Regions from separate parts of the Ruania zhangjianzhongii genome, predicted to be linked through region 3. Evidence: predicted binding sites of a transcription regulator. Region 3 holds the regulator's gene; each other region holds the start of a gene.

Region 1 (10,256 bases), 580 kb from region 3:
CGAGGATCGCCTGCACCGCCGGCAGCGGCGGCACCGCTTTGGCCGTGTACCAGCCGAGATGGGTGCGGACCTGTTCCGCACTGGGTGCGGAGTTCTCCGGCCAGGCGGCCAGCGCGGCCAGCACCCGGCGGCGCAGCACCGGCGCCCAGTGCCGCTCCAGGTCCGGTTCCAGCGCAGCACGGAGCACACCGCGCTCGGTGCGGGTGCCGGCCAGCCAGGGCGTACGCGCCCAGTCCGTCCAACCCAGCACCAGCTCCGCCCAGCGCTGCGCCAGGTCGGTCACCGCCCAGTCCTCGGCATCCACCGTGGCGGTCCACCAGGAGCCGTCCTCATCCATCCGGTGCCCGAGCAGCCCGCGCGCTGCGGTGAGCTCGACGACCAGGGCGAGCTCCGCCGTCGTGAGCTGGAAAGACGAGGCGAGCTGACGCAGCTCGCGTACCCCCACCCCGCCGGAGCGCAGCACCGGAACGGGGCGGGTTCGCCAGCTGCGGACCAGCGCCTCGATCTGGTCCAGGATCTCCTCGGCGGCGCGCGCCGATTCCGCCAGGACGGTCTCGGGGGCCCGCACCGGCGCCTCCGGTAGAGGCGCCGCCGGCGGGACCGCCGGAGTCAGCCGGGCGCCGCGGGCGGCGAGCGCCACCTCGCGTGGCAGCACCAGCTCGGTGGCAGAGGTCCGCACCAGGAGGTGATTGTCCAGCAACCAGCGTGCACCGGGCGGGATGTCGTGGGAGACGGTGCCCACCGGCGGCCCCCAGGTGAGCGCTTCGAGCATTCGACGGGCGGGTTCGGGAGCCTTCGCCAGAGCCGAGCGTACGGCTCGCGGGGTGGTGGGCCACCCTTCCGCCGGTGGCACGCCCAGGTCCGCCAGGCGCGGTCCGAGTCCGAGCGGGTGCGGGCCCAGGGTCTCGCGCAGCACCGGAACCGGGGTCAGTTGGTCACCGGTCTCGAGCACCAGGGCGAGCTGGACGAGCTCGGCCACCTGCTCGGTCGGGTCCTGGCTACCAGCGGCCTCGACGTCGGCACGGGTCGGTGGCCGCGACTCGGCCAGCACCACGATCGTCTCCAGCACGCCCAGGGTGGGGGCGTCCAGGGTGGTCAGCGCCCGGGAGACCGAGGCCCGCGCTCCGGCGCGGGAGGCGAGCGCGGTCAACGACGACGGCGCCGGCCGGGCCAGGTCGGGGCGGCGGCGCAGCAGGTGGTCCAGCCGTTCGTCATCCCAGGTCCGCACCGCCTCGGCGAGATCGGGTGAGGACCCTGCGGTGGGAGTTCGGCTGGGCATCCGCACTAGTCTACGACGGCGCCATCTGCAGTAAACTGGTGCGCAGGCGCACTGCGTGCGTCAGCGTTTCCCCTCCCCACGACAGAAAGTCAGGAATCCTCGTGCCCACCGGCAAGGTCAAGTTCTTCGACGCCGACCGCGGCTTCGGGTTCATCGGCGCGGACGACGGCGGCGAAGTCTTCCTGCATGCCTCCGCGCTGCCAGAAGGATCACCCGCCCCGAGGCCGGGCACCCGGGTGGAGTTCGGTGTGGCCGACGGCCGCCGTGGCCCGCAAGCCCTGTCCGTGACGCTCCTCGACCCCGCACCGTCGGTGGTGCGCGCTCAGCGCCGCCCGGCCGAGGACATGGGACCGATCGTGGAAGACCTCATCCGTTTGCTCGACCGCGCCGGTAACCGGCTGCGGGCCGGCCGCTACCCCGACCGCGAAGAGTCCGCCAAGCTGGCGCGGCTGCTGCGTGTGGTCGCCGACGAGTTCGACGCCTGACTATGAGTAAGAGCAAGGAGTGTGGTGCATGAGCGCCGCTGCAGCTACCCGCCCGGCCGCCGGACGTAAGTTGACCGGTGACAGTGTGCTCGAGGGAGCCGTGGAGCTGGCGCGCGCCGCCCTGGGCGAGGAGCAGGTGGGCGAACACCTCGGCTTCGCCCTGGAGGCCGAACGCCTCGGCACCCACTACTTCGCTGCGACCGCACCCGGCTACCGGGGATGGCGCTGGTATGTGAGCCTGTCCCGGATCCCGCGCTCCCGGAACGCGACCGTGTGCGAGTCCGGGCTGCTGCCGGGGGATGAGTCGCTGACCGCTCCGGCCTGGCTGCCGTGGGCCGAACGGCTCGCACCGGGTGACCTCGGCCCCACGGACCGGCTGCCCTACGTGCCCGGCGACGACCGGCTCGAGCCGGGGTGGGTCGCCGGTACCGGCGACGAGGAGACCGATCACCTGGCGCTGCGGGAGCTCGGCCTCGGCCGGGACCGGGTGCTCAACCGCAAGGCGATCGACGCCGCAGCCACCCGTTGGCACGAAGGCTCCCGTGGGCCGGACACGGCTGGAGCAAAGGCCGCGGGAGCGTCCTGCGCGAGCTGCGGTTTCATCGTGCCGCTCGCCGGATCGCTCGGCACCGTGTTCGGCGTCTGCGCGAACGAGTGGTCGCCCGACGATGGCAAAGTGGTCGCACTGGACCATGGCTGCGGTGCGCACTCCGAGACCGATGTGCCGGAGGACGGGCACGAGTGGGACCAGCCGGACCTGCACCTGAACGAGTTCGATCTCGAGGTGCTGGCGCAGCCGGAGCCTGAGTCGAGTGCGCAGCCGGAGGCGAGTGCCGCGCCGGAGGCTGAGCCGGAGCCGGAGCCGGGTGCGGCTGATGACGCGGGCAGCGGTGAGGATGCCGCGGAGACGCCGGCCGCCGAAGGCGCTGAAGCTGACGCCGAGACGCCGGCCACGAACGATGCTGGGGGCACGGCGATCGACGCCGCCGCCGAGGGCACCGCGGATGCTGCCGAGAGCACCGCGGACGCCGCCGAGACGCCGGCCGCAGACGCGCCCGCTGAGGCCGGTCACCCACCGGCTGAAGGTTCCTCGAATCACTCCTGATCGGCGCCATCTCGCCGTATAATCCCGAGTGCGTGGTACCTCCACGTATCGGCCGTAGAGCCGGATCCTGCACGGGCGGTCTGCGATGTGCTCCGCTACAGTGTGAAGGACCCGTCTCTCGGGGGACTACTGGCTAAGGAGCCGAGAGAATATGAGCGAAAAGATGACACGTCGGGCCCGATGGGCAGCGGTTGCCGGCGGTGCGGTGTGCGCGGTGCTACTGATGGCACCGGGAGCATCCGCATCCACCACAGCAGGGTGGGGTGACGAGCTCATCCAGCTCAACCCCGGCGGCTCGCAGGTTCAGGGTTGGGGCGACGAGCTGATCAACGGTGGTGGTGGCAACCAGGCACTGGGCTGGGGCGACGAGCTGATCAACGGTGGTGGTGGCAACCAGGCACTGGGCTGGGGCGACGAGCTGATCAACGGCGGTGGCGGCTACCAGACCCTCGGTTGGGGCGACGAACTCATCTGAGTCCGGCTCGGCCGAGTTTCCCCGCAGCTGTCACAGATGGCCGCGTCCGTGAGTCGGACGCGGCCATCTGCCTGTCCAGGCCCTCTGGCATCATGGCGGCCGTGATGAGTCGGTGAGCGTGTCTGGGCAGTACACCTCACTACGCCCGCTGATCCCCGGGGTCTATCTGCCGTCGCTGCTGTTCAGCATCGGGATCGGTGCGATGACGCCGATGATCGCGGTCAGTGCTGTGGGGCTCGGTTCCGGTGCTGCTGGTGCAGCGCTCCTGGTGGCCCTCGTCCCGGTCGGCCAGATCATCGCCGATGTGCCCGCCGGGGTTCTCGCCGCGCGCCTGGGGGACCGGAGCGCGATGATCGCCTCCTCGCTGGTGGCGATGCTGGCCCTGGCCGGCTGTGCGCTCGCGCCCAACCTGGCCACGCTTGCCGTGGCGGTCCTGCTCACCGGAGCCACGAACTCGGTGTACGGCTTGGCCCGGCAGGCGCACCTGACCGAGGTGATCGCGCCGATGCGGCGGGCCCGGGCGATGTCCGCGCTCGGCGGGGTCGCCCGGATCGGCCTGTTCATCGGCCCGTTCGCCGGTGCCGCCCTGGTGCACGGGGCCGGTGGGCCGGCCCCGTCCTACTGGCTCGGCGTGGCCACCTCGCTGATCTCCGCGCTGGTGGTCTGGTTCGTGGTGCCGGCCGAGGGCAAGGACCACGACGGATCGGGCGCCACCCCGCGCCCGCGGATCTCCACGCTGCAGGTGCTGCGTGACTTTCGCGGCATCTTCACCACCCTGGGCATCGCCGTGCTGCTGGTGGGGGCGGTACGCGGCGCCCGGCAGACCGTGCTGCCGCTGTGGACCGAGCACCTCAACTACGCCCCGGCCACCACCAGCCTGGTGTTCGGCCTCGCCGGCGCGGTGGACATGCTGCTGTTCTACCCGGCCGGCAAGGTGATGGACCGGCTGGGCCGGCTGTGGGTGGCCGTGCCGTCGATGCTGGTGATGACCGTGGCGATGGTGCTGCTGCCGTTCACCCAGTCGCTGCCCGCTGTGATCACCGTGGCCCTCGTGCTGGGGATCGGCAACGGCATCGGGTCCGGGATCCTGATGACTCTCGGGGCTGATACCGCACCGGAGCACGCCCGCGCCCAGTACCTGGGCATCTGGCGACTGTTCGGCGATACCGGCAACGCCGGCGGCCCGCTGGGAGTCTCCCTCGGTGCCGCTCTCGGCTCGCTCGGGGCCGGGATCATGGCGATGGGCGGCATCGGCGTGCTCGCTGCTGCGGCGCTGTGGCGATGGGTGCCCCGCTGGACCGACCATGCCAACGCCACCACCCGCCGTCGGGCTGGACTGACCGGACACTGACTGGATACTGGCCGGGACGCGCGGCGAGCACCCTCACCGCCGAAAGTCGATGCGGCCACCGGTGTGTGCGCCGTCGATGCGCGTGTGGTTCACGATGAGGCCGACCCACGGCCGGGTGATCTCCGGTGCGCTGAGGTTGAGGTAGCGACCGACCAGCCACCGATCACCGTTGTCTCGCGCCTCGATCAGCCCCTGGCACGCCCCGTCGTCCCAGTCGAACCAGAGGTAGATCGTGCGCGAGGCCACGCTGAGTCGGGCGTGACCCCGCCGCCAAGCCAGACGATCGCTGTACCACCGGCTGGACCACCTACCCGCGATGCTCCCGGGAGCATAGGTGATCGGATCGGCCCAGGTGGGTGCATTGTCGTCGGTGGCCGGCCCGGTCAGCCGGACGTTTCGGGCGAACTCCTTCACGTCGGCACCATCCGGGTCAGGGACGTCTTGCACGCCGAACGGGTTGCGAGTCATGGGCTCCTCCTGGGTACGGATCTGGTCTTCTGTCCGCTCCTATGGCAGACGGCGGACGGCCCCGTGGTGTGAGGTCAGATCGTGGGTCCGAGGGTGCTCGGCTGAAATCCCGTTGACCTGGGGCGCGCGGACCCCGATCTTGTCTGGGGTAGAAGGCGCGATCGGGCCGGAGAGGAAGTAGCCGTGCGAGTGACTGAACATGAGGTCGGACCGGGTGCGTACGGGGTCGGTATCGCAGCCGACGGCGCCGTGTGGACCAGTCTCGTTCCCGGCGGTGAGCTGGTGCGCCTGGACCCGGACGGCCGCTCTGCCCGGATAGAGCTGGACTCGCCGCAGAGCCGGCCCATGGTGCTGACCAGCGGGACCGACGGCGACCTGTGGTTCAGCCGCGGAGACGGGTTCCTCGGCCACATCGATCACGCCGGCACGATTTCCTCGCATCCGCTCACCACCAGCGCGACGCCCTATGGCATCTGCGCCGGACCCGAGCAGACGCTCTGGTACACCCTTGTCGACGGGGACCGCGTCGGACGGATGACCGCCGATGGGCACGCGGAGGAGTTCCCGGTGCCCGCCGGCAGCATGCCTTCGCTCCTCTCCGCAGGTGCCGACGGCACGCTCTGGCTCACGCTGAACCAGGCCAACGCCGTGGGCACCCTCTCCCTGACCGGCGCGCTGACGACCTACGAGCTGCCCACCGCCGACGGCGCACCCGTCGGTATCTGCGCCAGCCCGGACGGCGCCTGGTTCGCTGAGATCGGAGCCGGCCAGATCGGGCACATCGGCATCGACGGAGCCATCGAGGAGTTCCCGTTGCCCGACCGGTCCAGCAAGCCGCACGCCGTCGCCACCACCAGCGACGGCGGCTGCTGGGCCACGCTGTGGGCGAGCAGTTCCGCGGTCAGGCTCGACCGGCAGGGCCGCATCGTCGACGAGGTGCACTTCACTACCGGTGGCGAACCACACGGCGTGGCGATCGCGGCCGATGGGTCCGCCTGGGTCGCGCTCCAAGCCGGGTCTCTCGCGCACATCGCTGCTGGCTGACCAGGCCACCGCGCGCCCACCTGCACAGCTGTGTGTGACGTGGGACACTTCCGCTGAGGCCATCAGTGGAGGCAGAGATGATTGCAACCAGTGACGCAGTGGCGCCCGACGGCCGCCCCAACGGCTCGCCGGCGTTCACGCGAGTGCTCGCCTACGGGCGCAAAGTCGCCCGCGACCTCGCGCTCACCGGAGTCCCTGAGGACTCCTATGCCGTGCAGGAGGAGCGACAGCCTCCGCGCAAGGAGGAGTTCGGCTTCTACGGCTTCGGCGACGACATCCGGGTGCCCATCCGGGAGCGCCGGTTGAGCCTCGGCGGCTGGCGAGTGCACCACCGACTGCTGGACGAGACCATCCGGCTGGACGAGGTGGGCAGCCAGGTAGGTCCGGCCACTGCCCGCACGGTGCGGGAGATCTGGCTGTTGCGCAGCGGTGGGCTGCAGGAGGCGGTGCTGCATACCGAGGCCGACGGCGCTACGTCAGCGCAGTCGGCACCGTTGACCGAGGGGGTCGCGGCCTCGATCAACGACACCGAGCAGTGGCGTCAGGAACGGTCCAGTCACGCTGGTGTGCGGTTACTACGGCGTACGGCGATCCTCACCCCGGGTGCCGTGGATCCGGAGCTTGGCGCTTTGGAGGGGGCGCTTGACGAGTTGCGGGAGCGGATGAATCGCTGAGGGCGGGTGCGCGCCGAGTGGTCGCAGCTCGGCACGGTGGCGGTCTGCCTTCGTGGAGGGCACTGCGGTCCGCAGTGTGGCAGCGCCGCCGAGCAGCATTCGTCCACATTTCTGCTCGACCCTCTAGCGTACGGGTGTTCGAAATAGTACACTAGTTCTATGGGCGGCGACATCGATATCTTCTCGGAGGGCTCCGGTGATGGGGGCTCCGGGCGGGGTGGTGCTGTGGGGGTGATGGCTCGGTTGTTGACTGAGTTCGAGGGTTTGGGCGTGGATGAGCAGCTGGTGCGGATGGGTACTGGTGGTGCGTTGTTGGAGCGGTTGCTGGCGTTGGATCTGGACGCGGTCGGGGATGGGGCGCTGGTGGAGGCGGTTGCTGCGGCGAACCGGATCTCGGCGTGTGCGGAGGCGGTGAGGGCGCAGGCGGCGGGGGTGCTTGCGGAGCGGGCGTCGATGAATCCGCCGGCGTTGGCGGTCGAGAGTGTTGATGCCGACACCGGTCGGGTTACTGCGATGGATGCGGAGAAGGGGTGTACTGCGCCGGAGGAGTTGGCGGTGCGGTTGGGGTGGACGCGGGGGCAGTGTCGGGATCTGGTGCGGCGGGGCCGGGCGTGGGGTACTCATCTGGTGAATACGGGTGAGGCGCTGCGATGGGGGTGGATCGATGCTGGGCGTGGGCGGGTGATCGCTGATGGGTTGGCGGATTCGTCTTGGCAGGTGGCGATGGCGGTGGAGGATGAGGTGTTGCCGGGGGCTTCGGGGCAGACTGCGGGGCAGTTGCGCCGTGATATTGCTCGGGCGTTGATCGCTGTGGATCCGGCTGAGGCTGAGGCTCGTGCGCAGCGGCGTCGGGCGCGGCGGCGGGTGAGTCGGCCGCGGGTGTTGGCTGATGAGGTGGCGGCGATGACGATCGAGGGTCCGGCTGCTGATGTGCTTGCGTTGGATCAGGCGTTGCATGCTCACGCGAAAGCGGCCAAGCGTGAAGGGGACTCGCGCACCATGGGCCAGCTGCGCTTCGATGCTCTCGCGGGGGTGGGTTCTCAGGCTTTGGTGAGTGGGCATCTGGGTCCGAAGCACTTGGGCCTGTCACTGGCTCAGAGCGAGGGGCGCAAGCCGGAGGTTCATGTCACGGTCCCGATCAGCCACCTGATCCCGGACACCCCGGCACAGGCCAACGCCGGAACCAGCACCAGTACCGGGGCCAGCACCGGTACCGGAGCCCGCGCCAACCCCGATCCCGATCTCGATCCAGGTGCGGGGGTTGATTGTGGTGATGAGGCGGGTGTGCTGCGCCGGATGCTGACCGCACCACCCGCACCCGCACCCGCACCCGCACCCGCGCCCGTGCCTGGCGCCGGGTCGACGTGTACGTGTGGTGGCCGCCGGATCGGACCGGCAGAACTGGCAGGATCGGCAGGATCGGCAGGACCGGCAGACCAGACCGGGTCGGGTGTGTCGGCTGGTCTGGAGGCGCCGTGGTATATGCCGAGTGAGACTGTGATCGACGTGGGTCCCAGCATCAGCGGCGAGGCGGTGCCGTTCCTGAGTGGGTATGGGCCGATCACTCCTGCTACTGCTCGTGCGTTGGCTGCGGGTGGGATTTGGCGCCGGTTGGTGACCGACCCGGTCACCGATCAGTTGCTGGACCTGGGTCATACCCGGTATCGGCCCTCGAGTGCGTTGGCCGACCATGTCCGGGCCCGAGATGTCTCTTGTGTGCGGCCCGGGTGCTCCACCCCGGCGACCGAGTGCCAGCTCGATCACACCCAGGCGTGGGACCACACCGACCCGGGCGAGGGTGGGGCGACGGCTCCGGCGAATCTGGGGCCGTTGTGCCAGCGGGACCACCAGGCCAAGACCCACGGCGATTTCGAGCTCGAGCAGACCGCTCCCGGGGTCTTCGAATGGACCACCCCCACCGGGCACCGCTACCGCCGCAACCCCGACGGCAGCACCACCCCACTGAGCCACCACCCCGACACCCCACCCCCGTTCTAGGGCCGAGGTGTTCGGCGGCGTGTCACGTTCTCCCGGGTGGACGGTGCACCCCGCGGTGCGGATCGCTCAGAGCACAGCGACCTTCCATCGGCTGCACGCAGGTGCGCCTGGCCGAGCTGGGCGTGTGGGCCGGGGCGCATGGAGCACTGCTGCAAGCGGCCGAGGTGGGGTGAGGCTGAGGCTGGGTGACGCCCTGGTGGCCGTGGTTAGGGTAGGTCGATGACCACCCCGCCGTGCGCCGAGCTGCATCTGCACCTGGAAGGAACCCTCGAACCCGATCTGGTGTTTGCGCTCGCTGAGCGGAACAAGATCGAGCTGGACTACCGCGACCCTGATGAACTGCGTGCGGCGAAGGAGTTCACCGATCTGCAGTCATTCCTCGACCTCTACTACTCCTGCATGCAGGTGTTGCGTACCGAGGAGGACTTCGCCGACCTGACCCGCGCGTATCTGCGCCGGGCCCGTGAAGCGGGGGTGTGGCATGCGGAGATCATGGTGGACCCGCAGGCGCACATGGTCCGCGGTGTGCCGCTGCCGACGGTGATCGAAGGGGTAGGCGGCGCGCTCGCCGAGAGCGAGCGCGAGTTCGGGATCAGCACCGGCCTGATCGCCGCGTTCCTGCGGGACCGGCCCGCAGCCGAAGCGCTCGAGGTGCTCGACGATCTGCTCGTGATGGACGCACCACTGCTGGGCATCGGCCTCGACTCGGCCGAGGTGGGCTACCCACCCTCGCTGTTCACGCACGTCTATGACCGCGCCCGCAGCGCCGGACTGCACCTGATCGCGCATGCGGGGGAGGAGGGGCCAGCGGAGTACGTCCGGGAGGCGCTGGACCTGCTCGGTGTCGAGCGGATCGACCACGGCATCCGGTCGATGGACGATCCGGACCTGGTGCAGCGGCTGGTCCGCGAGCAGGTCCCGCTGACCGGGTGCCCGCTCTCGAACGTGCGCCTGCGCGCTGTGCCCAGCCTGGCCGAGCACCCGCTCCCCGCGATGCTGGCGGCCGGGCTGCTGGTCACGATCAACTCCGACGACCCGGCGTACTTCGGCGGCTACGTGGACGACAACTACGCCGCTATCGCCGAGCAGTTCGGCCTCGGCCGCGACCAGCTCGCCGCGCTCGCAGAGAACTCGGTGCGTGCGTCGTTCGCGAGCGAGGCGCGCAAGACGGAGCTGCTGGGTGAGGTGGAGACCTGGCGGGTCGGCTAGGTTCGCCGGTCAGCCATTGCATAGAGCTCGAAGAGATCGCGGCTGGTCGTTAGCCATAGTGACCGGCTCGGCAGCGGAACCCCACGGTCTCGAGTACCGCTTCGATGTAGGACTTCGGGTCGGTATCCGGAGCAAGGTCGCCCCAGAGTAGCAGTCGTTGGATCAGGG
Region 2 (10,256 bases), 1.1 Mb from region 3:
GGTTCCGTGGATCTCCTCGGCGTCGACCAGGCCGGGCCGCAGCGCCACGTGCACCGCTGGCGGCTCGTTGTTCGCCGCGAGGAGCTCAGGCAGGTCGCCGGAGCCGGTCGGGGTCTCGGCCAGCGCTTGCCGGAAGGCCCGCACCATCCAGGCCGGGTGCGAGCCACCGATGGCGAGTCGTTCGGTCTCATCCTTCGCATCGGCGCTGATCTGCTCGAGCCACTGGTCCAGGTCCTGGCCCGCGACCTTGCGCAGGATCGCGTTCACGAACTGGGCGGGTCCGGCGCCGATCGCGTCTCGGGCCAGGCCCACAGTGGCGGACACCGCGGCGTGGTCGGGCACCCGCATCCCGAGGAGCTGGTGCACGCCCAGGCGCAGCGCGTCCAGCACCGGTGGGTCGAGCGTGGTCAGGGGGCGGTCGGCGACGGTCGCAAGCACGGCGTCGTACCGGCCGCGCAGCCGCAGCGTGCCGTAAGCCAGCTCAGTGGCGAACGCGGCGTCCCGCCCGGTGATTCGGCGTTCCCGCAGCAGCGGTGGGAGAACGAGATTGGCATAGGCATCGCTTTCGGCCACGGCGCGCAGCGCGTCCCAGGCGGCACGGCGGGCGGGGTCGGTCGAGCGAGCGCGCTCCCGCGGTGCCTGCCGGCTGCGGTCGGAGTGCTGGCCCCGGTTCGGACGTTCGCCCCGGTTCGGACGTTCGCCCCGGTCCGGCCGCTTGCCGCGCTCGGGCCGCTGGCCGTGGTCCGGCCGCTGGCCGTGGCTCGGGCGCCGGTCACGCCCCGGCCCGCCGCCGCTGCGACCAGAGCCGCCACCTGGCCGGCCTCCGCGGCCGGCTGAGCCGCCACCGTGACCCGAGCCGCCACCTGTGCGACCTCCCTGGCCAGGCGCGTTCACCGGGCCACCCCAGCTCCGCCGTCGAAAGCTGCGCCGGACTCCAGACGCGCACCGCGTGCCCAGTCGGCAGCGGACATCCAGCTCTTCCCCGGTGGTGCCACCTGGTCCAGCTGCACCGGGTGCGTGCCGGTGCCCACCAGCACCGACTCCCCCACGGCGTGAAGCTCCCCGGGTCGCAGCGGTGACGCGTCCGGCTGCGGGCGCACCGGGCCGAGCTTGAACCGAGCGTCGTCGCGGCTGGTCCAGGCACCCGGAGCCGGCGTGCAGCCACGGATCCGGCGGTCCACCACATGTGCCGGAAGGCTCCAGTCCACCCGGGCATCGGAGCTGATCAGGCGCGGCGCCAGGCTGACTCCTTCGGCTGGCTGCGGGAGGGCACGCGCGGTACCGGCGGCGAGGCCGTCGAGAGTGGCAACCAGCAACGGTGCGCCGGCGTGGGCGAGGCGATCGAGCAGTTCCCCGCTGGTGTCGCGGGGACGCACCGTCTCGGTCATCGTGCCAAGGACGGGCCCGGTGTCCAGGCCGGCCTCGATCTGGAACGTGCTCGCCCCGGTGATCTCGTCGCCGGCCATGATCGCGTGCTGCACCGGGGCGGCGCCGCGCCAGGCCGGCAGCAGGGAGAAGTGCAGGTTGATCCAGCCGTGCCGGGGCAGCTCCAACGCCGGGGACCGGATGAGGGCCCCGTAGGCGACCACGGCCACGGCCTCAGGGGCGAGCTCGCGCAGGGCCGCGAGCGTGTCCTCGTCATGCGGCCGGTTCGAGGTCAGGACGGGTAGTCCCGCGGCTTCCGCGGCAGCGTGTACCGGGCTCGGGGTGAGTACCCGCCGCCTTCCCACGGGTGCAGGTGGCCGGGTGAGCACACCGACCACCTCGTGATCACTGCCGGTCAGGACCTCAAGGGACGGCACGGCCACCGCGGGCGTCCCCGCGAACAGAACTCGCATACGGGTCAGTCTAGAAGGCGCCGGGCGCCGATCAGACGGGCGGAAGCGGTATCCCGAGTGCAGTGAGCCAGGAGCGGGCGCCGGCGGAGTCGGTGAACAGATGCGCCTGCCAGCCGGCTTCCTGCGCTGCGCGCACATTCGCTGCGGAGTCGTCCAGGAAGGCGGTGCGCGCGGGATCGAGTTCGAAGCGGGTCTCGGTGAGGGCGAAGATCGCCGGGTCGGGTTTGGCCACTCCCTCACGCCCGGAGACCAGGACTTCGGTGATCGTGCCGATCACCGGCGCGGCCGCCGGAGCGTGGTGAAAGGTCTCCGCGGACCAGTTGGTCAGTCCCACCGTGCGTAGACCGGCGCGGCGCACGTCCTCGACCAGCTCGCTCATTCCGGGGATCGGACCGGTCAGGGACCGGTGGTAGTCGCGCAGGTAGGTATCCAGGTGCGCCACCCGCTCCCCCAGCTTCCGCTCTACCTCGGGGCGCAGGTCCGCCCAGCGGGCACCGGCATCGAGCTGGCGGTTCACGACGGCGAAGTCCACCTCCTCGAGGAGTGCCTCGGCTTGCTCTGGGGTCAGGGAATCGGCCCAGACCCGGCGAGGGTCCCACCCCACGAGCACCTGGCCGAAGTCGAACACCACCGTTTCGATCGTCATGGCTCCAGCCCACCACATGCCGGCGACGGCGTGGCGCAGCCGGGAATGCGTGTCCGGCTGGAGTCGGGTACCTGCTCGGCCGGGAGTTCAGGCGAGATGGCCTGGACGCAGGCGAGTCGGTCCGGATCCAGGCGGACTGGAACGGCACGGCGCTCAGGCGAGTCGGTCCGGATCCAGCCGGACCCGGAGCGAGCCGCCCTCTTTCCGCGCGGAGCGGATGGCTTGTGCGTGGGTGAGCGTCCGGGCTAGTTCCGCCCCGCTTTCGCGTTGCACGCGTGCCAACACTTGCAGTTGCGGCTCGCCGCCGGGTTGTGCATCGGCCGTCTGCACCGGGCCGAGGAGCATCGACTCGGCCGGCAGTTCCAGGCGCCGAATCAGTCCACGCACGGCGGACGCGTCACCAATGACCGAGGCCATCCGCACTATGGGCGGGAACTCGAGCTCGGTGCGCTCGTCCAGCTCCCGCTCGGCATAGCCGACCGGGTCCCACCGGACGAGTGCCTGCACCGGAACGGGGGCCCCGTGACCAAGGAGCATCACTCGCGCGTTCGAACGCACCAAAGCCGCCGCGCGCATCCACCGGCGCAGCGCCTCGATCCCGGCGCCGAGCTCAGGGCGTGAGGTGAACACCGCGGCGTCCAGAAGCAACCCGGCGGCATAGCCGTTCTCGGTCCGCGGCTCGGCACCGGGAGTGGCGACCACGAGCTCTGGTGCGTCCTCCACCCGGGGCAACACTCCGCCGTCGGCCCCGGACGTGCGCACGACGACGCCGGGGAATGCCCGGCCCAGTTCTTCCGCGGTGCGCTGGGAGCCCACGCGCATCGCACGCAGACCGGTGTGCTCGCACTCCGCGCAGCGCCAGTCCAGCTGTGACCGCGCGCACCAGGTGCAGCGCGCCTTGGTGTGGTGACCGTCCAGTGCCAGCGGGCCGTGGCAGTGCGTGCATCGGGCCGGGGTTCTGCAGTCGGCGCATGCCACCACAGGCAAGTAGCCACTACGGGGAACCTGGACCAGGACCGGGCCATTCTCCAGGCCTGAGCGCAGGAGCCGGATCGCGGATCCGGGAACCCGTGCTCGTCCTGCTGCACCCTCGCGGTCCAGATCGACGTCCGAGGGGGCTTGCACCTGTGGCGTGTGCTCCCGGACCACCGCGCGCGGTGCCTGCAGGGAACGGGCCCAGCCGTCTCGGACGAGCAGCTGCGCCTCGGGGGTGCGGATGAAGCCGCCGAACAGGGCGGCGGCATCGGCAGAGCGGGCCCGGAGAGTGAGGATCTGGCGAATGTGTGGGTACGGGGCGCGCGGCTCGATGTGCAGGTCGTCGCCGTCGTCCCAGCAGACCACCAGACCGAGCTGGGTGACCGGGGCGAAAGCTGCCGACCGGGTGCCGATCACTACGTGCGCCTGGCCGGTCAGGGCAAGGAGGAACCGTCGGTAGCGGGCCGCGCGGCCCTGTTCGGCGGTGAGCACCACATGGTCGAGGCCGGTGGCCTTCATCGCCGCGCTGAGAATGTCCACGTCCTGCTGGTCCGGTAGGCAGACGACGGTGGATCGGCCGCCGAGGCGGCTGGCGGTGGCGGCCGCGGTGATCGCCTCGGCCCAGTGCGGGGCGGCGGCGGTGGCGGCGGAGTCGGCGCTGGGCACGACTGGCCCGCCAGGCAGCGCTGCCCACACCGCCCGGGGTGACTCTCCTGCTTGGATCCGGCGAAGAAAGGCAGCGCCCCCGGGATACCGGGCCCATGCTTCGGTAGCGGGTGCGACCGGTTCGCGCACCGTGGAGTTCTCCACTGCGGCAGGATCGGGCAGCGAGTCCGGCTCCGCACGCCACTGTGGGGCAGCGACGGCCGGCTTCTCGAAGACTGACTTCTCCGTCTGGGCGTGCCGAGGCGGCACTGCCATCCGGAGGACGTCCATCGTGGTGCCGGCATAGTGGGCCGCCACCTGTCGGGCGAGGTCGAACACCGCTGCGGTAAGCACCGGGACGTCGGAGACCACCCGCCGGAGCGGGGCGAGCGAGCCTTCGTGCGTGGAGCTGGTGCTGCGGCCGAGGACGAAGCCGTCGCGCTCCACGCCCGCGAAGCGGACCTTGACCCGGACACCCGGTTTGACTTGGTGGGCGAACTTCGTGGGGATCGCGTAGTCGAAGGTGTGATCGAGATGCGGCAGCGCCACGTCCACCAGAACCTGTGCCACACCGGCCACGTCCGACTGCGGACGTGGCGCGCTGCGCACGTCGAGCAGACTGGGCTGATGGGTCTCGGTCACAGTGCAGATCTCACCACGAGACACCGACGGCGTGCACGTAGGGCTGTGGAAGCCGGTGGTCCCGATGCTCGGGTCGCCCCGCGAACGGGAGCGCTACCGGCAGAGCGAGTCAGCGGCGACCGGCAGAGCGAGTCAGCGGCGACCGGCGAAGCAGGTCAGCGGCTCGGGATCATGCTGGGACTGACAATATCGCCACTCATTGATGAAGTCCCGCCGTTGCGCTATGCGCTCCGAACGATTCGTGTGCTGGCTAATGTTTTGCCCACTTATCCGCCACATCTCCGCGTGATGTCCGTTTCATGCCGCGATATCCACAACCCGTGAGGCCGCGGCGACGCGAAGGTCTCGCCTAGTGGCAGGGTTGCTGCAATGTGGGAAATCGTCCAGAAAATGCGAGGCCGAGGAGTCGGCGAGCCCATGCCTCGGCGCGAGTCGCGTTCAGTGTGTGCTGCCGACCAGCGCGGTCGATCCGGGCGTGTCGCACCTCTGCAGATTGTCAGTGGGCGAGCGTAGAATAGAACGTACACTCGAACGGCAGTATGAGACGATTAGCGACCCGAATAGCTCACCGAAGAACGTGAGGGAGGTGAAGGCGTCATGACACTGATCACGGATACTCGAGTTCCCTTGGCAGCTGGCGAGATGTGCGAGCGGTTGAGGGCGGTGCGAACCGAGCTGGCCACCTTAGCTCAGACAGCGTTCGCGTCCTTCACGGAACCTGAGGCGGGCTCGGTCGTCGCCGAGGTAGAGCAGGTCACCCGCGGGGTGGAAGCGCTGCAGACGCAGTGCGCCGGCGGCATCGATGCCGGTCAGGCGTGGGCTGCGTCCGGCTATCAGTCTTTCGCGAAGTGGTGGAGCCTGCACACTCACCGGCGCCGCTCGACTTCCCACGCCGCCCGGATGCTCGCTCGGGATCTGCGGGAGAGGCTCCCTCTGACTGCGCGAGCTCTGACCCAGGGGCAGTTGGGAGCCGAGCATGCCCGGGTGTTGGCGCGCTTCACCAAGAGCGAGGCCCAGCAGCTGCAGCTCCGCGAGGAGCCGATGGGTGAAGGGTTCCTCGTTGCCCAGGCCGCGCGGATGGGGGTGGAGGACTTCACCGCTGCTGTTCGTGAGTGGGCCACCCGTAGCGACCCCGATGCCGCCGACCGCAACTGGCGCGACGAGTATGCCGGCAGGGAGTTGTTCATCGCTCCGGTGCTGGACGGCACCGATGTGCGCGGTTGGTTGGGAACCGAGGAAGGTGCCGTAGTCGCCGAGGCACTGAACGCGATCATCGGCACCCCGGCGGCGGATGATGAGCGCACCCCGGCCCAACGGCGTGCTGATGCTTTGGTGCACCTGTGCCGAGTGTTCCTCGACTCCGGCACGCTGCAGCCAGGGGCGAGAATACGGCCGCACCTAGCCATCACGATCGACTACACCACGCTGGAACGCCTGATCAACGCCAGCAATCCCGCGTGCTTGGTCCGGGACGCCTTTGGTTTGCCCACCTCCGCAGTGGAAGCAGGAAGGAGCCGCACCACACCGTGGTCTGGCCCGGAGCCGGCGATCCCAGCGGGCCTGGACTACACGCTGCTGACCGATGTTGCTCCCGGTACGTTCGCGGACGGGACTCCGATCCCGCACGGGCACCTGAGCAAACTGCTCTGTGACGGTGAGTTCCACCGGGTCGTCTTCGGCCCCGATGGTGAGATCCTGGACTCGGGGCGCACTGAGAGGTTGTTCACCCCAGCGCAGACGCGAGCCGTCATCGCCAGGGATCGGCACTGCCAGTACCCGGGCTGCTCCGCACCTCCGGGGCAAGGCGAGATCCATCACAGTATCTGGTGGTACCACCAGGGCCGCACCAGCACGGAGAATGCGATTCTGCTCTGCTGGCACCACCATGCTCTCGTGCATCAGCGGCACTTGAGCATCACCCGCCACACCAGCCCGGACGTTGACCGGCCCGGCTGGTGGACCTTCACCGACCCGGACGGCCGGGCCATCCAGAACGTGCCACCCCCGGCAGCGAGTGCATCGGCGACCGAGCCACCCCAGCCTCCACTTCGGCAGTGAGCCGGGCCGGAGCGCTGGATCACCTCGTGACGAAGCTCGGTGAGCGAACGGGAGCCAGATCCGCAAACGCTGGTCGTGGAGCACCTGACCGAGCTGATGCCAGGCTACGCCGTGCATTGGTGCTGCCGGTGGTGCGTCAGTCTGAGGCCCTGGACTGTCGTGACGCCTCGATGCCTCGATGCCTCTATCCTCGTGCCTGGCTGCGGGCTCTTCGTGGCGAGAGCCGCGTTCACATCGTCAGCCGACCGCAGCCCGAAGGTCGGCTACCCGGTCGGTTCGCTCCCAGGTGAACTCGGGCAGCTCACGACCGAAGTGCCCGTAGTTGGAGGTGAGCGCGTAGATGGGCCGCAACAGGTCGAGGTCATGGATGATCGCGGCCGGGCGTAGGTCGAAGACCGCCTGGATCGCCTCGGCGATGCGAGTTGTCGGCACGGTCTCCGTACCGAACGTCTCCACGTACACGGCGATCGGGTGCGCACGCCCGATCGCGTAGGACACCTGGACCTCACAGCGGCGCGCCAGCCCCGCCGCCACGACATTCTTCGCTACCCACCGCATGGCGTAGCTCGCGGACCGGTCCACCTTCGACGGGTCCTTCCCGCTGAACGCTCCCCCACCATGCCGAGACATTCCGCCATACGTGTCCACGATGATCTTCCGACCGGTCAGGCCCGCGTCCCCCATCGGGCCGCCGACCACGAACGTACCCGTCGGGTTCACCAGCAAGCGATAGCCACTCACATCGAGACCGAGCCCGTCGGCCAGGTGCGAGACCACATCGTCGATGACGTGCTCACGGATCCCTGGCGTCAACTCGTCCTCCAGGCGCATGCCCTCCTCGTGCTGGGTGGAGAGAACTACTGTGTCCAGCGCTACCGGACGGTCGCCGTCATAGGCGATTGTTACCTGAGTCTTGCCATCCGGGCGCAGCCCCGGCAGCACACCCGTCTTGCGCACCCTGGTCAGGCGTGCGGAGATCTGGTGCGCCAGCAGGATCGGCAGCGGCATGAGCTCCGGAGTCTCGTCCGTGGCGTAGCCGAACATCAGACCCTGGTCACCGGCACCCTGCAGGTCGTACTCGGAGAAGTCCGCAGTGTCCGTGCGCGACTCCAACGACTTGTCCACACCCTGCGCGATGTCGCCGGACTGCTGCCCGATGGACAACGAAATCCCGCACGAGGCGCCATCGAAGCCGATATCGGAGGACGTGTAACCGATTCCGTTCACCACAGAGCGGACCAGCTTCGGGATCTCCACGTAGCTCTCCGTGGTGACCTCGCCGGCCACATGCACCAGACCGGTGGTGACGAGGGTCTCGACGGCCACGCGGGACCGCGGGTCCGCAGCCAGCATGGCGTCGAGGATCGAGTCCGAGATCAGGTCCGCCACCTTGTCGGGATGTCCCTCGGTGACGGATTCGGAGGTGAAGAGTCGCAGGGTCACGAGCCGAGCGTACCGGTGTCGGTGGACATTTCGGCCCCGTTTGTCTCCGGTGATCGCTGGTCGAGAAGCTCAGCGGCTGCGTCCCAGATCGCCGCCGCCACCTCGTCCTTGCTCCCACTGGCGTGACCGACCTGCTCCCCCGCCGCATTCAGGAGGTGCACCGTGTTCGGCACGTCCCCGAATCCGGCACCCGATCCGACGGCGTTCACGGCGAGCAGGTCTGCGCCCTTCCGCTTGGCTTTGGCGCGCCCGTGGTCGAGCACGGACCCGCTTTCGTCACCAGTCTCGGCGGCGAAGCCGACGATCACCTGCCGCGGCTGGCGTCGCGAGACGAGACCGGCAAGGATGTCCGGGTTCTGGACCAGCTCGATCGGTGCTACCGAACCGTCGGCACGCTTCTTCGTCTTCGCAGCGGCCGACTGTGATGGCCGGAAGTCCGCCACGGCCGCGGCCATCACGAGCACATCGGCCTCTGCGGCCAACCTCGTCATCACGTCCTGCAGCTCGGCGGTCGACTCCACCTCGTGCACCTGCACACCCGCGGGGAGCAGAGCCGAATCGACATTGGCTGCAGCCAGGTGCACCGTGGCTCCCCGGTCCGCCGCAGCGCGGGCCAGGGCCACACCCTGCCGCCCCGAGGACCTGTTCCCCAGGAACCGCACCGGGTCGAGCGCCTCCCGCGTGCCACCGGCGCTGACCGCCACGGTGACTCCACGCAGGTCGGCGCTGCTCTGCCCCTTGGCCGACACCCCCGGCCGGCCGTTGCCGTGCTGATCAGTACCAGCGCCTTGCTCATCGGCCCCATCGCCCAGCACGCTGTCACCGGTGCGGCCGTGCACCAGCGCCAACGCAGCGGTGACAATCTCCTCCGGCTCCGGCATCCGGCCCGCTCCGGTGTCAGCACCGGTCAACCGTCCGACGGCCGGGTCGAGCACGGACACCCCGCGCTGACGCAGTGTCGCCACATTCGCCTGAGTGGCCGGGTGTGCCCACATCTCCGTGTGCATCGCCGGCGCCACCAGGACCGGGCAGCTCACCGTGAGCAGTGTGGTGGTGAGCAGATCGTCGGCACGGCCGGTCGCGGCGCGGGCCAACAGATCAGCAGTGGCCGGAGCTACGACCACCAGATCCGCCTCCCGGCCCAGCCGGACATGATCGACTTGCGCAGTGCCTTGGAACACCGAAGTCGTCACGGGTTCCCCACTGAGCGCCTCCCAGGTCGCCCGGCCGACGAACTCAAGGGCGGCCTCGGTCGGAATTACCCGTACTCGATGGCCGCCCTCGCGCAGCAGGCGCAGCGCGATCGCCACCTTGTACGCGGCGATCCCCCCGCTCACGCCGAGCAGGATGCGCATGCGATGCTCAGTCCTCGGTCTTTTCCAGGGTCAGCAGACCGTCATTGATCTCCCGCATGGCGATCGAGAGCGGCTTCTCCTGCGGCTTCGTCTCCACCAACGGACCCACGTACTCCAGCAGGCCCTCGTTCAGCTGCGCGTAGTAGGCGTTGATCTGCCGGGCGCGCTTGGCCGAGTAGATCACCAGCGCGTACTTGGAGTCCGCGGACTGCAGCAGGTCGTCGATCGGCGGGTCGGTGATGCCCTCGGGGGCAGCCACGATTCCAGTCATAGTTCCTCTTCTCCGCGGGGAGCACGTCCCCGGAACGCGTTCGGGTCGGTGCACAGGCACCAGTCAGCACTCAGAGCGCCAGCCAGCGCACCAGGCACCAGCCATCCAGTCTAGCGGCCATCGCGGCGGGGTTCATCGCCGACGCGCAGTGCGCTGCGCCACCCCGGGCGGCGCCACCCCGGGCGGCGCAACCTGCGTGCGACTCAGGACGACATCACCGGTGCCTCGGCTCGGCGTCGGCCTGCCCGTGCCCGGCTCGGGTTGGCACGATCCATACCCGGCTTCGGCTTCGGTGTCGGCCTGCCCGGGTCCGGCTCGGGTCCCCACAACCCATACCCGGCTCAGGCTCGCGCTGCCCGGGTCCGGCTCGGGTCCCCACGGCC
Region 3 (10,256 bases):
GCCGCTGACGCGCTCCGGCCGCTGCTGATGGCGGTTCCGGAGGGCAGGCTCCGGTCCGGGCTACCGGCCGAGCTTGCTCCGATCGTGCGCAGCATCGCCGAAGGCACCCGGGAAGGGATGACCGCGATGCGCCAGCAGTCCTCTGCAGCCGGTGAGGCCGGGGCGAAGTCGATGGCGCACAGCGCACTGCTCGCCCTGTTCGAGGTGGCCGATCGGCTGCTCTCGGACCGGATCGCCGACCATGTGGACGTGCTCTGGTGCGAACGCGGCCGGCGGCCGGGGGAGGCCTCGCGGCTGATGCTCGCCCCGCTGAACGTGGCCGGCCCGATCGCGGGCGAGCTGCTCAGCGGACGCTCGGCCGTGCTCACCTCGGCTACGCTTGCCCTCGGTGGCACGTTCGAGGCCACCGCGCGCTCCTTGGGACTGGCCGACGGCGGCTACCGCAGCGAACTGGTCACCTCACCGTTCGACTATGGCCGGCAGGGCATCCTGTACGTGGCCTCCTCGCTCGCCGCGCCGGGACGGGACGGGACCGACGAGAAGATGCTCGCCGAGATCGCCGAGCTGATCACTGCCTCCGACGGCGGGGCGCTCGGGCTGTTCTCGTCTCGCCGGGGTGCCGAGGCGGCCGCCGAAGCGCTTCGCGAGCAGGTGGACACCCCGATCCTGCTGCAGGGCGAGGACGTGTTGCCCACGCTGGTCCGCGAGTTCGCCGCCGACCCGCGCGCCAGCCTGTTCGGCACCCTCTCGCTCTGGCAGGGCGTGGACGTGCCCGGGCTGAGCTGCCGTCTGGTGTTCATCGACCGGATCCCGTTCCCGCGCCCGGACGACCCGGTGAAGGCGGCCCGCACGGAGGCGATCGGGCGGGCTGGTGGCAACGGGTTCATGGCCGTCTCTGCCACTCATGCGGCCCTGCTGCTCGCCCAGGGTGCCGGTCGGCTGATTCGGTCGGTGACCGACCGGGGGGTGGTCGCAGTGCTCGACCCGCGGCTGCGCACCGCTCGGTACGGTTCCTACCTGGCGGCCAGCTTGCCTCCGCTGTGGCCGACCACCAATGCTGAGGTAGTCCGTGGTGCCCTGCGCCGGCTGGCCGCGGAGGCGGTGGCCGAGAGCGAGCCTAGAGTGAGCGGAGCACGCTGACCACGCGTCCGAGGATCTGTGCGTCGCTGCCGTCGATCGGGGCGTAGTTCTCGTTCGCCGGCAACAGCCACAGTGCGCTGTCGGTCTTCTTCAGCGACTTGACCGTGGCCTCACCGTCGATCATCGCCGCCACGATCTCGCCGTTCTCCGCGACGGCCTGGCTGCGCACCACGACCCAGTCGCCGTCGCAGATCGCGGCGTCGATCATCGAGTCACCGACCACCTTGAGCAGGAACAGCTCACCCTCGCCCACCAGCTGGCGGGGGAGCGGGAAGACATCCTCGACCGCCTGATCGGCCAGGATCGGGCCACCGGCGGCGATTCGCCCGACCACCGGCACATAGGCGGCGTGGCTGGTGTCCTGCTCGCCGTCATGGGTGGTGAACGTGGCGGCGTCACCGCGTACCTTGCGGGAGTCGTCGGAAACGATCTCGATGGCCCGGGTGGAGAGTGCATCGCGGCGAAGGAATCCCTTCTGCTCCAGCAGCTCCAGCTGGTACTTCACCGAGGACGGGCTGGCCAGGCCGACGGCGGTGGCGATCTCCCGCATCGTCGGTGGGTACCCCTTGGCCTCCAGGCTGGCGCGGATCGAGTCCATGATCCGTCGCTGCCGGGGGCTCAGGCTGGCTGGGTCCGGGCGGTCGCTCGGGTCCTGTTGTGCGCGGGCCATGGTGTCCTCCTGTTCCGCATCGCCTGGAAATCCGCCGATGTCGGTGGTCGATGATCTGCTCGGTCTGTGGCGTTCTCCACGATAGGCGCCACCACCCGAAAGACCAAACATGTGTTCGACTGGCGTGTCGAACGAACAGATGTGCTACTGTCAGTACAGACGTTCGACGGACGGGTGTTCGACGAGTTTGAGGAGACGAGAACGATGAGCGCACTGGCCTTCCCCACAGCGCCCCTGACCGTGCCCTCCCGCAGGCGGCACCTGAGGGCCGTCCCTGATCTGCCGGCCGCACCTCTGCCTGTGGCGGAGACGGAGTCTCGCCCGGCCGACACGAGTGCCGCCCTGCGACTGACCGTCCGTGGCCGTGTCGTGCTGGTGGCCCTGGCGTTCGCAGTTGCCGCCGCTGTCGGGGTGGGTGCCGGCCTGGCGTTCCCGGAGGCGGAGCCGATGCCCGAGCAGGTGCAGAGCGTGACCGTCGGCCCCGGCGAGAGTCTCTGGACCATCGCTGCGGACGTCGCGGCCGATGGGCAGGACGTGCGCGTGGTGATCGACCAGATCATGGCGCTGAATAACCTGTCCGCCTCGACAGTGCACGCCGGCGCAGAGCTGACCGTTCCTTCGGGGGAGTGACCTGATCGACCCGCCCGGCTGCCGCGGCCGGTCCAGGCCGGTCGATGGCACTTGCGCGAGTGGCCCTCGGATGTCTAAGTTGGGTACATCTAGTAGTTACATGGATGTGATTGACCAACATGTGGTGCTTTCGCACGACGCCGGAGGGAAGGGAACCGCTAGGTGCACTGCCCGTTCTGCCGGCATGGCGACTCCCGGGTCGTGGATTCTCGCACGGCTGAGGATGGCGCGTCCATCCGTCGTCGCCGACAGTGTCCGGAGTGCGGCCGCCGCTTCACCACAGTGGAGACCACCAGCCTGACGGTGATGAAGCGATCGGGTGCCGTCGAGCCGTTCAGCCGGGACAAGGTGATTGCCGGCGTGCGCAAGGCATGCCAGGGCCGCCCGGTCTCCGAGGACGATCTGGCGCTGCTCGCCCAGCAGGTCGAAGAAGTGGTCCGTGCCACCGGTGTGGCCGAGATGGACGCGCACGAGGTGGGGCTGACCATCCTGGGCCCGCTGCGCGAGTTGGACGAGATCGCGTATCTGCGGTTCGCGAGCGTGTACCAGGGCTTCTCGTCCCTGGAGGATTTCGAAGCGGCGATCACGGCTCTGCGCGACGAGCGCAGCGCAGCCGAGCCGCTCGAGTAATAGACGGCCGCCGGTGGCCCGGGAGGGGAAGCCCGGACCACCGGCGGCGAACCACTGTTCGTGGGATCGGCCCGCTATCAGTGGGATCGGCCCACTTTCAGCGGGGTCGGAGAGTGCTCAGCGGTCGCTGGAGCGCGGCGCCCAGAGGTTCACTCCACCGTCCCGGGCGTAGCGGTCGATCTCGGTCAGCTCAGCCTCGGTGAACTCCAGGTTGTCCAGCGCACCGAGGGTGTCATCCAGCTGACGCACGCTCGAGGCACCCACCAGCGCGGTGGTGACCCGGGGATCGCGCAGCACCCACGCCACCGCCATCTGGGCCAGCGTCTGGCCGCGACCGGCGGCGATCTCGTTCAGCGACCGTACCCGGGCCAGGTTCTCCTCGCTCAGGTACTCCTCCCGCAGCGGGCCACCCTTCGCACGGCGGGAGTCGGCCGGAACGCCATCCAGGTACTTGCCGGTGAGCATCCCCTGCGCGAGCGGGGAGAACACCACGGCACCCATGCCGGCATCGCCGAGCACGTCCAGCAGCGACTCGCCGGTGCCGGCCTGGTCGGGGTCCTCGATCCACCGGTTCAGCATCGAGTAGGACGGCTGGTGTACCAGCAGGTCGAGCCCGAGGTCCGCGGCCACCGCCAGGGCCTCCCGGGTGCGCTTGGCGTTGTAGGAGGAGATGCCCGCGTACAGGGCGCGGCCGGAGTCCACTGCCGTCTTCAGCGCCCCGAGGGTCTCGGTCAGCGGGGTGTCCGGGTTGTACCGGTGGCTGTAGAAGATGTCCACATAGTCCAGGCCCATCCGGCGCAGGGAGGCATCCAGCGAGGAGAGCAGATACTTGCGCGAGCTGCCGTCGCCGTAAGGCCCGGGGTGCATCGGGTAGCCGGCCTTGGTGGTGATCACCAGCTCGTCCCGCAGCGCGGCCAGGTCGGCGCGCAGCATCCGGCCGAAGTTCTCCTCCGCGCTGCCCGGCGGCGGTCCGTAGTTGTTCGCCAGGTCGATCTGGGTGATCCCGCGGTCGAAGGCGTGGTAGACGATCTCCCGCTGGGTCTGCAGTGGGTCGGTATCCCCGAAGTTCTGCCACAGCCCGAGGGAGACTAGCGGCAGCTGCAGCCCGCTCTTCCCGCAGTGGCGCATCGGCATGTGGTCGTACCGGTTATCGGCAGGTGTGTACATGGTCCCGAGAGTAGTCCGTCGCTGCAGGTGGATGAGAGTGCGTCTCGCTCCGCCCGGAGAGTCCCCAGCACTGTGCGAGCCCCGGGTCTCTATCGGTTCGAACTCATGCCCCCGCCGGCCGCGATGGGTCCGAACTCATGCCCGCGCCGGCCGCGATAGGTTCGAACCCATGACCCCTCGACGCCGCGACAGCCCCGACCTTCGCACCTTCTACCCGGAGATCGAGCCCCACGAGACCGGGTACCTGGGGGTGAGCGATGATCACGAGCTCTACTACGAGGTGAGTGGGAATCCCGCGGGCAAGCCGGTGGTCTTCCTGCACGGCGGGCCAGGCTCGGGCGTGAGCCCTGCACAGCGGCGTGTCTTCGATCCGGAGCGCTACCGGATCGTCCTGTTCGATCAGCGGATGGCCGGCCGATCCCGCCCACACGCCTCGGCGCCGGAGGCCGATCTGAGCACGAACACCACCTGGCACCTGGTGGCCGATATCGAAGCGCTGCGCGAGCACCTCGGCGTCACGGCGTGGCAGGTGTTCGGCGGCTCCTGGGGCTCGTGCCTCGCTCTCGCGTATGCCCAGACCCATCCGAGCCGGGTCACCGAGCTGGTACTGCGAGGCATCTTCACCCTGCGCCGCAGCGAGCTGGACTGGATGTACGAGGGACCGCTGCGCAACGTCTATCCCGATGCCTGGGAGGACTACCTCGCCCCGGTGCCGCTTGAGCGCCGCATGCCCGGGCGGCTGCAGGAGGCCTTTCACGACCTCCTGTTCGACCCCGACCCGGCCGTCCATGTGCAAGCCGGCGCGGCGTGGACAGCCTGGGAGAACACGGTGATCTCCCTCTATCCCGACCCGGCAAACCTGGCCAAGGCAGCTGATGACGCCCATGCGGTCTCGTTCGCACGCATCGAGAACCATTTCTTCGTCAACCACGGCTGGCTCGAGGAAGGTCAACTCATCCGCGACGCCTACCGGCTGGCGGACATCCCGACCGTGATCGTGCAGGGCCGCTACGACATGTGCACTCCCGCGGTCTCCGCCTACGAGCTCGCCCAGGCCATGCCCCACGCCGAGCTGGTGATGACCCCAGACTCGGGCCACGCCTTCAGCGAGCCCGCCACTCTGGATGCGCTGATCCGTGCCACCGACTCGTTCGCCGCTGGCTAGAGCCGATACGGACGGCCGTTGCCGCACCGTCGATCGGTAGTAATCGTTGGCGATGCCCGCGGCAACCGGGCAGAGTGGGCACACGGCATCGGGTCCCCCTGATGCCGACGACCGTCAGAGGGAGCCCTGATGTCATCCGAGAAGTCCGACGATCCGATGGCCGACGCGAAGGCGAAGATGCGCGCAGCCCTCGACCGCAAGTCTGAGCGTGAGCATCTCACCGAGGAAGCCCCACCGAACACCGGACCGGTCCACGGTTCCGAGATCGACGGGCCCGGCGGGCGCCGACAGTTCCGCCGCAAGTCCGGCTGAGATCGGCCCACCCCGCCGGTTTGCCGTGTTCTGTCGCTTCCCCGGCCGGGGAAGCGACAGAACACGGCAAACCGAGGGAGGGGGAGCGGCGATGGGGCGTCGGTCCTGCCCCGCGGGTCAGTCCGTGGCGTCCGGATCCAACGTGCGCAGCCGCACCGTCGCCTCCATCGCCTCGATCCGGGCCAGCGTCTGGGCCGATACGCTGCCACTGACATCGGTGACCGCATAGCCCAGGCTTCCGGACGTCGCCAGCACCTGGCTCTCGATGTTCGCCCCGGCCGCGGAGAGTTCCTGGTTCGCCGCCGCCATCACCCCGGGCACGTTCTGGTGCAGGTGGGCGATCCGCCGGCTGCCGGCATGGGGCCGGTCCAGGATCAGCGCCGGTACGTTCACGCTCAGCGCAGTAGCACCGGCGTGCAGGTAGTCGCGGAGCTTCGCGGCCACGAACCGGCCGATGTCCTGCTGCGCCTCCTCAGTGGAGCCGCCCACATGCGGAGTGAGGATCACGTTCGGCAGCTCGCGCAGCTCGGAGTCGAACGGGTCACCCTGCGACTTCGGCTCGACCGGGAACACATCCACGGCCGCACCGCTGATCCGTCCGGCGAGCACCTGCTCGCGCAGCGCGCTGTAGTCCACCAGGAACCCGCGGGACAGGTTCAGGAAGATCGACCCCTGCTTCATCGCGGCGAACTCCCCGGCACCGAACATCCCCGCGTTCCCGGGCCTACCGTCCACGTGCAGCGTGACCACATCCGCCTCGGCGAGCAGCGCGTGCAGGCTCGGCATCCGCTTGGCATTACCCAGGGCCAGCTTCTCCGCGGTGTCGTAGAAGATCACCCGCATGCCCAGCGCCTCGGCCACCACGGACAGCTGGGTACCGATGTTCCCGTAGCCGACGATGCCCACTGTCCGCCCGCGCACTTCGTGCGAACCGTTCGCCGATTTGTCCCACACACCGGCGTGTAGCGACTTGTCCTTCTCGGTCAGCCGCCGGGTGAGCGCGATGATCTCGGCCAGCGCCAGCTCCACCACGGAACGGGTGTTGGAGAACGGGGCGTTGAACGCCACGACGCCGGCATGACCGGCAGCCTGCAGGTCGATCTGGTTGGTGCCGATGCAGAACGCACCGATCGCCAACAGGTCCGGGGCATGCTCCAGCACCCGAGGGGTGATCTGCGTCTTGGATCGGATCCCCAGTACCTGTACCCCGTCCAGTGCGGCGATCAGCTCGTCCTCGTCCAGAGCGCCGGATCGGGTGGCCACCTCCACACCGGCAGCGTCGAGCACCTCGGTGCCCAGCGGGTGGATGTTTTCCAGAAGGAGTGCCTTGACCACGGCCCTATCGTGCTCCTCAGCAGGCGTAGAACAAAAACGTGCTCAGTGGTTGGACTCCAGGGCTGCCGGGAGGTCGCCGGAGTGCACCAGGTGCAACCGCTGAGTAGCCCGGGTCATGGCGACGTACAGATCGGCCGGAGAACCGCCGTCGAGGATCGCCTGCGGTTCGGCCAGCACCACCACATCGAACTCCAGACCCTTGCTGCCGGCCGCGTCGAGGACCACTACGTCGGCGCGCAGGTCGAGCCCGTCGCCGGCGCCGAGCGCCGCAGCGATCCGGTCCCGGTCCGCGGCGGCGGTGATCACCGCCAGCTTGCCGTCGGCACGGGCATCGGCCACCACTCGCGGCAGCTCCCCGGTCAGGTTCGCCACCTTCTCCCGCACGACGGCGCCAGGCAGGTCTCGTGCGGAGGTCACCGGGGCGGGCGGAAGATCAGGCATCCAGCGATGCATCGCCTCCTGGGCCAACGTCATGATCGAGGCCGGGGTGCGGTAGTTCACCGTGAGCGTCTCGGTCCGGAAGTTCCCACGCAGCGGGCGGGCCAGCATCTGGTCCCAGTCGCGGGCACCGGCCCGGCTGGAGGTCTGCCAGACGTCCCCGACGATGGTCATCGAGCGGCTCGGGTTGCGTCGCAGCAAGGACCGCCAGGCCATCGCGGACAGCTCCTGAGCCTCGTCGACCACGACGTGCCCGTAGGTCCAGGAGCGATCCGCGGCAGCCCGTTCGGCAGTGGTCAGCCCGCTGCCTCCGCCGATGAAGCGCTGGGCCACCAGCTCCGCGGACACCAGACCGCCACCGGCGCCGGAGGCGGCGAGCATCTCCTCGGCGTAGGCCACCTCCTGGGCATGGCGGGCCCGTTCCGCCTGTTCGTGGGCCCGGGCGGCCTCGTCGTCGGCGCCGAGCAGCTCAGCGACCTCATCCAGTAGCGGTACGTCCGCCGGCGTCCAGGCCGAGCCGCGCTCGCGGACCAGCATCGATCGCTCGGCAGCGGTCAGCCGCGGCGCCGCCTCGGCGAGCCGGTGCGGCTTCGCGTACAGGTCCTCGAGCAGCCCGGTCACGGTCAGCGGCAGCCAGCACAGGTTCAGCGCGACCCGCACATCCCGGGTCGTGCGCAGCTCGTCGACGATCTCCGCGTGGTCCTCGGTGCCCGCCTCCACCTTCTCCATGTACTGGCCGGCCAGTGCGGAAAGCATATGCCGCACGAACGTGACCCGGGCCAGGTTGTGCGGCTGGCGGGACCGGCGCGCGCGGGCCTGAGCCTCCTCCATGTCCTCGGTGCGCAGCCGCAACCGCAGTGATCCCACGCGCAGGTCCCGCTCCGGCAGGATGCGCTGCCGAGCCCGTACCGCGTTGGACAGGATCCGAGCCCAGGTCGAGCGGCCCTTGATCTCTGCGACGGCCGGGTCCTCAGTGGCCGGGGCCTCGATATCGGGCAGCAGGTCCCCGATCGTGGTGGCCACCACCCCGGTCTCGCCGAGGGCCGGCAGCACCTGCTCGATATAGCGCAGGAACACCCGCGATGGGCCGACCACCAGCACCCCGGAGCGTTCGATCCGGTCCCGGTGGGCGTAGAGCAGATAGGCCGCACGGTGCAGCGCTACCGCCGTCTTTCCGGTGCCCGGGCCGCCCTCGACCACCAGCACGCCGTCCAGCGAGGAGCGGATGATCGCGTCCTGCTCGGCCTGGATCGTGGCGACGATGTCGCTCATCCGCCCGGTGCGCTCGGCGTTCAGCGCCGCGAGCAGCGCCCCCTCACCACTGAGCACCACATCACCGGCGACTGCGTCGGCGTCGAGCAGGTCGTCCTCCAGACCGATCACGGTGCGCCCCTTGGTCTGCAGGTGACGGCGCAGCACGACGTCCCCGGGATGGGCGGCAGTGGCCTGGTAGAAGGGCTGCGCGGCAGGGGCGCGCCAGTCGGTGAGCAGCGGCTGGTGCTCGGCGTCGGAGATGCCGATCCGACCGACGTAGCGGCGCTGACCATCCCGCAGATCGAGGCGGCCGAACAGCAGCCGGTCCTCCACCGAGTTCAGCTGGGCGAGGCGGTCCTCGTACAGGGTGGCGAAGGCATCCCGCTCCGAACGGTTCTGGTGGGTGCCCACGGCCCCGCCCCGGCGGACCTGCGTCAGCCGGTTGCGGGTATGCTCGCGGAGCTCGTCCAGACGCGTGTAGACGGCCCTGACGTGCTCCTGCTCCCGGTCCAGCTGGAGCTGCTGGTCGCGTTCGGAGTCCCGAGGCGCCCGGCCTGGCGCCGATGGGTCTGGTGACATGTCGCTACTGGTCACCGATGGGCTCTCCCTCGCGTCTGGACCGAACAAGGCGAACATCAATTATCCACGGTTTCTGCCCGGTGTGGTACGAGCGGCCAGGATTTCGGCGATCACGTCGGGCCCGCCGCGACCGCTGGAACTCGGGCTGCGACACTGGGAATGTCCCCTGGGCTGTTGGTGTTCACACCACCGAGGTGAGAAAGAGACGATGAACGATCCACGAGAGCTGTACCGCTGGGCTGACGACGCCCCCGCTCCTGTCGAGGGGGAGGCGCCGGTACTGGTGCACGCCTTGCAGGGCTCGATGGACGCCGGGAGCGCGGGTCGGCTGCTGGCCGAGCACTTGACCAGCAAGCTGCCGAGCACCCGGGTGCTCGGCTTCGACATGGACGCGCTGCTGGACTACCGGTCTCGGCGCCCGGCGATGACCTTCAAGGACAGCGCCTGGACCAGTTACGACGAACCGGAGCTGGTGCTGGACCTGGTCCGCGATGATGACGGCGCCCCCATCCTGCTGCTGCACGGGCTGGAGCCGGACCTGCAGTGGGAGCGATTCGTCGCCGCCGTGCAGACGCTGGTGGAGGAGTTCGGGGTCCGGCTGACCGTGGGGGTGCACGGGATCCCGATGGGGGTGCCGCACACCCGGCCGATGACCGTCACTGCGCACGGCACCCGGCCCGAGCTGGTCGAGGCTTACCCGAACTACTTCTCTGCTGTGCAGGTGCCGGCCAGTGCGGCCGCTCTGCTCGAGCTCCGGTTGGGCCGGCGTGGCCGGGATGCGATGGGCTTCGCGGCGAATGTGCCGCACTACCTGGCGCAGGCGGACTACCCGCAGGCGGCAGCCGAGCTGGTGCGCCAGGTGGCTCGCGCCGGGGACCTGAGCCTGCCGGTCGGGGACCTGGAGGCAGCGGGTGCCCAGGTGCGCGGCGAGATCGA

What was found. Region 3 encodes LexA, which represses DNA repair genes until DNA is damaged. Its sites were predicted from a motif close to TCGAACANNTGTTCGA; they were not measured.
Region 1: the regulator LexA is predicted to act here: its motif matches at 7,008-7,023, upstream of FU260_RS24350 (HNH endonuclease signature motif containing protein).
Region 2: the regulator LexA is predicted to act here: its motif matches at 5,262-5,277, upstream of FU260_RS12790 (HNH endonuclease signature motif containing protein).

The regions. Positions count from the first base shown of each region.
Region 1 is NZ_CP042828.1:1,118,939-1,129,194, forward strand. Features, by position in the region: gene FU260_RS24345 (helicase-associated domain-containing protein) at 1-1,279, opposite strand, end outside; gene FU260_RS05165 (cold-shock protein) at 1,381-1,764, shown strand; gene FU260_RS05170 (DUF3027 domain-containing protein) at 1,793-2,869, shown strand; gene FU260_RS05175 (hypothetical protein) at 3,021-3,344, shown strand; gene FU260_RS05180 (MFS transporter) at 3,457-4,695, shown strand; gene FU260_RS05185 (hypothetical protein) at 4,729-5,163, opposite strand; gene FU260_RS05190 (Vgb family protein) at 5,353-6,207, shown strand; gene FU260_RS05195 (hypothetical protein) at 6,285-6,881, shown strand; gene FU260_RS24350 (HNH endonuclease signature motif containing protein) at 7,041-8,879, shown strand; gene FU260_RS05205 (adenosine deaminase) at 9,099-10,088, shown strand; gene FU260_RS05210 (TetR/AcrR family transcriptional regulator) at 10,138-10,256, opposite strand, start outside.
Region 2 is NZ_CP042828.1:2,753,832-2,764,087, reverse strand. Features, by position in the region: gene FU260_RS12810 (RsmB/NOP family class I SAM-dependent RNA methyltransferase) at 1-894, opposite strand, end outside; gene fmt (methionyl-tRNA formyltransferase) at 891-1,838, opposite strand; gene FU260_RS12800 (HAD family hydrolase) at 1,870-2,484, opposite strand; gene FU260_RS12795 (primosomal protein N') at 2,638-4,746, opposite strand; gene FU260_RS12790 (HNH endonuclease signature motif containing protein) at 5,344-6,804, shown strand; gene metK (methionine adenosyltransferase) at 7,042-8,241, opposite strand; gene FU260_RS12780 (bifunctional phosphopantothenoylcysteine decarboxylase/phosphopantothenate synthase) at 8,244-9,602, opposite strand; gene rpoZ (DNA-directed RNA polymerase subunit omega) at 9,610-9,873, opposite strand.
Region 3 is NZ_CP042828.1:1,701,173-1,711,428, forward strand. Features, by position in the region: gene FU260_RS07900 (ATP-dependent DNA helicase) at 1-1,140, shown strand, start outside; gene lexA (transcriptional repressor LexA) at 1,118-1,810, opposite strand; gene FU260_RS07910 (LysM peptidoglycan-binding domain-containing protein) at 2,015-2,440, shown strand; gene nrdR (transcriptional regulator NrdR) at 2,603-3,070, shown strand; gene mgrA (L-glyceraldehyde 3-phosphate reductase) at 3,188-4,237, opposite strand; gene pip (prolyl aminopeptidase) at 4,407-5,402, shown strand; gene FU260_RS07930 (DUF5302 domain-containing protein) at 5,532-5,714, shown strand; gene serA (phosphoglycerate dehydrogenase) at 5,832-7,049, opposite strand; gene FU260_RS07940 (HelD family protein) at 7,092-9,320, opposite strand; gene FU260_RS07945 (proteasome assembly chaperone family protein) at 9,529-10,256, shown strand, end outside.